2 regions of the Rossellomorea sp. GCM10028870 genome follow, and region 2 is predicted to be linked to the other one. Evidence: predicted binding sites of a transcription regulator. Region 2 holds the regulator's gene; the other holds the start of a gene.
The links. The regulator LexA, encoded in region 2, represses DNA repair genes until DNA is damaged. The targets are predictions, from matches to a motif close to CGAACATATGTTCG.
Positions count from the first base shown of each region.

Region 1: ACFQWC_RS09735 (YhjD family protein) is a predicted target of LexA. The motif match lies at 1,616-1,629, and genes of this name have one in related genera.

Region 1 covers NZ_JBHTGN010000001.1:1,895,019-1,898,448, forward strand. The annotation lists gene ACFQWC_RS09730 (S9 family peptidase) at 1-1,452, opposite strand, end outside; gene ACFQWC_RS09735 (YhjD family protein) at 1,659-2,048, shown strand; gene ACFQWC_RS09740 (competence protein ComK) at 2,055-2,624, opposite strand; gene ACFQWC_RS09745 (IDEAL domain-containing protein) at 2,822-3,058, shown strand; gene ACFQWC_RS09750 (DUF421 domain-containing protein) at 3,196-3,430, shown strand, end outside.
Region 2 covers NZ_JBHTGN010000001.1:1,356,878-1,360,307, reverse strand. The annotation lists gene ACFQWC_RS07110 (MerR family transcriptional regulator) at 1-283, shown strand, start outside; gene glnA (type I glutamate--ammonia ligase) at 321-1,655, shown strand; gene lexA (transcriptional repressor LexA) at 1,772-2,392, opposite strand; gene yneA (cell division suppressor protein YneA) at 2,549-2,875, shown strand; gene ACFQWC_RS07090 (YneB family resolvase-like protein) at 2,887-3,430, shown strand, end outside.

The DNA.
Region 1 (3,430 bases), 540 kb from region 2:
GTAATCGCCTCTTACGGCATCCACGAACTCTTGCCCGTAGCCATGGCTTCCTCTTGGATTCACATATAAAACAGCATATCCTTTACTTGCCAGTACTTGGAATTCGTGAAAGAACGTGTTCCCATACATGGTGTGGGGGCCTCCGTGGATTTCGACGATTAGTGGATATTTCTTTCCTTCCTCATAGTCGACTGGCTTCATGATCCAGCCTTGTACCTGCCAGCCTTTCGCACCATTGTACATAAAGGCTTGAGGAGAGGATATTTCACGATCCGCCAGGCCCCCGTTCAGGTTGGTCACTTTCTTCAGGTCTCCGGTAGGAACATGAAGAGTATACAATTCACCAGGTTCTGTCGGTTTACTCATGGCAACGAGCATTACTTGGCGATCAGAATCGAAGTCGAATCCATATATATGCTGCTGCTCCTGCAGCAATGCAGGGTAGATGGCTCCTTCAATGTGAGCGTAGTAAAGGACCGTGTTTCCTGAATCAGACGCCAGGAAATAGAAACTTTCATTGTCCTTTGACCACAGGATTCCTGCTTGAGATGAGCCTTGGATACTGTCAGTATTGAGATAATCTCCTACAGGTACATCCATGCTTTCTGTCAGGCAAACGGAGTGACCGGTTTCAAGGTGATGCAACCACACCTTATTGTGTGTCGCATTCTCATATTCACGTCCATGTCCTAAATAGGAGAGACGCTTTCCATCGGGAGACCAGCTTGCTTCTCCGTAGTACCCCGATTCTCCATTAATCTTCTTATATTCGTTCGTTTCAAGATGATAAATAAATAAATCAGACTGGAAGGAGAAATCTTTGTCTTCTGTTCTGTCCACTGAAAACGCAATGTGCTTACCATCGGGGGACCAGGAGTGAAGAGTGTAATCATGGACATCATCCGTGATTCTTCTCATTTCCTTCGACACCACCCCCACCATTACTATCTGCGAGTGGCAGTTGTCATCGAAACCTCGGTCATCACTTTTATATTTCATGCTTGTCGCAACAAATGGCTTTAATTTCTCTTCTTCGCCATCCTTCTTTTCAAACGTCTCCCCTTTTTCCAATCGCATCGAGAAAGCGATCTTTTCACCACAAGGAGACCATACAGGATTCGAAACGCCTTTTTGATAATCCGTCAGCTGCTCTGCTTCCCCTCCATCACGATGAATGACATAAAGCTGATTCACGCCGGAACGATTTGAGACAAAGGCAATCGTCCCCCCATCAGGTGACCATCTCGGAGATGAAATCGTTTGTTCTCCGAAAGTCCATTGGCGAGTGGTTTGGTCTTGCAGACGAATGCTATGTAAGGTTGAGAAATATTCATTTTTTTCTTCACACATGATGGTTTGGACAAATACGGCTTCTTCTCCGCTTGGAGACAATCTTGGATCGGATACGGCCTTTATTTCGTAGAGGTCCTGAATTTCAATTCCTTTATTCATGTTCTGATACCATCCTTTCTTCTGTTCCCCATATGATTTCGACGTCAGAAATACTTTTCCCTTTATGGATAAAAACTCGAACTGCCCTTCATAATAGAAACAAATTCAAATTCTACAACTTTCCCTATTGAAAGTAAATCGAATTCCACGTAAAATGAAAATACGAACATTCGTTCTATATCAAAAATGAAAAGGAGTCTTTTCATATGACAAGGATCCCGGAGAATGACAGGAATATATTAGAACAGGCGATTTATTTACCGATGGTGCTGACCATATTGAATCGTGATCTGCAAATCGTGGATAGCAGTCCTTTTAAATTAAAACGACCGTATCTGGAATTGGTCGAGGAGACGATGAAGGTCATCCAAGGAGAACTCGCTCATGTAAAAAAGTACATGAGGACCAATAAGATGAAGGTTGAGCGAATTCAATCAGACGATGCTTTTACGATGTATATGTTTCTTTATAAGGGTTATGAAGAACACCATAACTACTTTAATCCGCGCCTTCGCAACCGGGTGGAGGATCTAATGAGACATTATTTGTATCGCCGTTTCCTGGAAACGAAAACAGACACAACAAAAGAAGCGTGATTGATCTCACGCATCAGCTTTTTTGATAGTTGGATTGAGATAAAACGTTTTTATGTTACTCGCTTCAGTGTGAACCTTCGTATTATATTTACTTTCCATTTCTGCCACCCGCTGTGTATATGCAATACGCAAATCAGAGGTGCGAAGCATTTGATTTTCAAAGGAACTATATGAAATCGGAACCGTGCAGGACTCATTGTTTTGAAGATATACCTTCGTTGATCCATTTGTCGATCGTTCATACCCACGAACATGGGAGTGGGAAACCCAGGCACATTCTTGCTTGACAGGAGATGATGTTGGAAAAAGATAAATGGACATCTGAGGATTCACCATGATGGGAGCTTTGTAGATAATACCCGTAAGTCTCTTGGTGCCTTCTTTTCTTCCTTCATAGGAGGAACCAAAGAATTCACAGCTCTTCTTCAAAATTTCAAACGGTTTAAATGGGGAGACTAGCACGTCATCTACCTCTATGATCTTGGTAAATGTCCTGGCACCGTACTCAATAGGCTGCAGGATCATCGTATGGGGATTCACTTCATATTCTTCTATAATTCGAGATTTTTCTCTCATTTCATCGCCTCCATTTACATTTTTCACCAAAATAATACCACAAATTCCGAGGGTTGTCTCCTATATTTTTAAAAATTCTGAAATTTACTGCACGCCACCCGTTTATGAGTAAAAAATTATCAGAATATTTAATTTTTTAGTTGAATTTTTACTACTTACCCCATATACTAATAAAAAGAATTCAGGGGTGACCGTATATGGAAAACAAAAAGTCCTATACCGAAATGATGAAAGCTTCTGCGATGACCCGGAAGAAAGCCGCTGAGAGAAGTGTAATGGAGATCTATATTGACATGGTGTTGCATGAAAGCATTCTGACGACCCGTAAGACAAAACTCCTGACAGACATTGACGCCGCCCTGGATAAGAAAAATAAACCTTTGTTCATGAAATTAACAAAAGAATTAAACGAACTGAACCTAAGCTATGGATGATAAATAATAGCTGACTCTCCACAGAGTCAGCTATTCCTTTTTTAATGGACGGGCCATTGGACCCCCTCCATTTCATGAATTACTTCAATTTAAATAGTACATCCTAAAGCTAACCTATACACTTTGGAGCGAATATGATGATCCTGCTAATAAAAGTACTTGTCCTCTACTTAATTACCATTGCCGCTATGCGACTGATGGGAAAATCCACAATTGTACAAATGACCCCTTATGATCTTGTGGCGATTATCATTGTCGGGACCATTGCCTCTGAGCCCTTAATCTCTACAGAATTCTGGCCGACGATTGCATCTCTCGTCATTTTAGTAGGACTGCATGTACTGTTTTCATTCATGACCTTAAGTCAATGGG
Region 2 (3,430 bases):
GAATCGCAGGCTCTTTTCCTTGAATGACATTGATAAGTTATTGGAAGTAAAGGATCTGTTAGATCAAGGCATCAACATGGCTGGGATTAAGAAGATATTTGCTGTATCCAGTCATAATGAAAGTAAAGTGGTATCTGACGTAAGTAATGAAAAGGAAGAAAAAGCACGACAAGATCTATCTGATGACGAGCTGCGTAAATTACTCCGAAATGAATTGATGCATTCTGGTCGATTTACTAAAGCATCTTTGCGTCAAGGTGACATGTCTCGCTTTTTTCATTAAATAAAACCTTTAATAATCTTGAGGAGGAAATACGTAAATGGCAAAGTATACTAGAGAAGATGTTCTAAGATTAGCGAATGAAGAAGGTGTAAAGTTCATTCGACTGCAATTCACTGACATTCTGGGGACGATTAAGAACGTAGAAATCCCTCTGAGTCAACTTGAAAAGGCATTAGATAACAAGATGATGTTTGACGGATCTTCAATTGAAGGATTCGTTCGTATCGAAGAATCAGATATGTACCTATTCCCTGATTTAGATACTTGGTTAGTATTCCCATGGACAGCTGAAAAAGGAAAAGTAGCCCGTCTAATCTGTGATATCTACAATCCAGATGGCACTCCATTCGAAGGAGATCCGCGTAACAACTTAAAGCGCATCTTAAGCCAAATGGAAGAGCTGGGGTTTACTGACTTCAATCTAGGACCTGAGCCAGAATTCTTCCTCTTTAAATTAGACGTAAACGGTGAGCCGACATTAGAATTAAACGATAACGGTGGTTATTTCGATTTAGCTCCTACAGATTTAGGGGAGAACTGCCGTCGTGATATCGCATTAGAACTAGAAGAAATGGGCTTTGAAATCGAAGCATCTCACCACGAAGTTGCTCCTGGTCAACATGAGATCGACTTTAAATATGCAAGTGCATTAAGAGCATGTGATGATATCCAAACATTTAAACTAGTAGTTAAAACGATTGCACGTAAGCATGGTTTGCACGCTACATTCATGCCAAAACCACTATTTGGTGTAAATGGATCAGGAATGCACTGTAACATGTCCCTATTCAAAAATGGGGAAAACTCTTTCTTTGATGAAAAGGGAGATTTGCAATTAAGCGATACAGCTCGTCAATTCCTTGCAGGTATCATTAAACATGCCACTGACTTTACAGCGATCACGAACCCGACTGTAAACTCATACAAACGTTTAGTACCTGGATATGAAGCTCCTTGTTATGTTGCATGGTCTGCTCGTAACCGCAGCCCATTAATCCGTATCCCTGCTTCTCGTGGATTAAGCACACGTGTAGAAGTTCGTAGTGTTGACCCGGCGGCTAACCCATACCTGGCGATGGCTGTATTACTGGCAGCTGGATTAGATGGAATCAAAAATAATCTTCCAGCTCCTAAGCCAATCGACCGCAACATTTATGTCATGGACAAAAAAGAGCGTGAAGAAGCAGGAATCGTAGATCTTCCAGCAACATTACACGCTGCATTAGAAAACCTTAAAACAAATGAAGTAATCGTTAAATCCCTTGGAGAACACATCTTCGAACACTTCGTTGAAGCGAAAGAAATCGAATGGGATATGTTCCGTACACAAGTACACCCATGGGAGCGCGAGCAATACATTCAAATGTATTAATCCTTAAACAGTGGGTCGTAGCAAAAACGCTACGACCCACTGCTTTTTTATTCTTTAATAGTCTTCCAAATTACATAAAAAATTAAGCCGCTATTAAACATAGCGGCTTAAACCTATTAATGTACTTGACGATAAACTCCGACAACTTTTCCTAAAATGGATACATTTCGTAAAATGATCGGATCCATTGTTGAATTCTCTGGTTGTAATCGAACATAATCCTTTTCTTTAAAGAAACGTTTTACAGTCGCTTCATCTTCCTCGGTCATCGCTACGACGATATCTCCATTGTTCGCTGTTTGCTGCTGACGCACGATAACGAAATCCCCATCCAAGATCCCGGCTTCTATCATACTATCACCCATGATTTCCAGCATGAAGACCTGTTCATCAGAAGGTGCCATACGCTCAGGCAGTGGAAAGAATTCTTCTACATTCTCGACAGCAGTGATGGGTTGACCTGCTGTAACCTTACCGATTAAAGGAACGTTCACAACTCGCTGGCGTGGAATCGTATCCTCTTCAAGATTTAAAATTTCGATGGCTCTTGGTTTGGTGGGATCCCGGCGAATGAGGCCTTTACTCTCTAACCTGGCCAGATGTCCGTGTACGGTGGAACTAGAAGCAAGACCAACGGCTTCCCCGATTTCCCGGACGGAAGGTGGATATCCTTTTTCTCTTACTGCAATTTTAATATATTCTAGTATGTCTTGCTGTCTTTTAGACAATTTTGTCATGTTCACGCACCTCTATTATAGATCTTATGTTCCCATTATAGCATGTCTTTCCAGCTGATACAAACATAAGTTCGAATTTCTGTTGACACCAAACGAATGTTCGTATTACAATAAAAATAACAAAACAGAACAAACATTCGTATGGAGGTATTTTTTATGTTATCACACATTTGGAATCGTTTCTCTTACATTATTATATTATTTGTTTTAGCGCTTTTTTCTGCAGCCTATTTACTATTTGTCATGGCAGATCAACCGTCTTATCAAAGTATCACCGTTCAGGATGGAGACACGCTCTGGACTATTGCCAAACAATATAATGAAGAATACTCTATGACAGTGGAAGAATTTATCGCTTGGGTAGGAGAGGAAAATAATCTCACATCATTCTCGATCAAGCCCGGTGAATCACTTGTGTTACCTATAGAAAATCCGACATTATCCACCCATTCAGATTATGAATTGGTAATGAACGAAGAATAGAGGGATAGAAGATGAAGGCAGTAATTTACTGCAGAGTAAGTACAAAGAAAGACACACAGGAAACATCTTTGGAACGTCAAGAAGAGGAATTAGTGAAATTAGCACAAGAACACCAATACGAAGTGGCTGCTATCATAAAAGATCAAGCAAGCGGTTTTGAATTAGATCGTCCTGGTGTTCTGGAACTTCTTGATTTGATTAAAGGTGAGTCGATTGCGGCTGTTCTCATACAGGACGAAACAAGGATTGGCAGGGGAAATGCAAAAATTGCCCTCATTCATTGTCTATTAAAAGAGGAAGTTAAGATTATTAGTCAAACACATAGTGGCGAGCTTCACTTATCTGAATCAGATTCCATGGTGATTAATATCGTGAGCATGGTTGAAGAATACCAAAGGAAACTCCATAATTTGAAAATCAGACGAGGAATGAAAAGGGCAGTGGAAAATGGTTTTCAACCTCATAAAAATCTAAAGAATAAAGGGAATCTAGATGGAAGAGAGCGGATTGAAGTACCCGTTGAGGAAATTGTCAGGTTAAGAAAGAATGAACTGA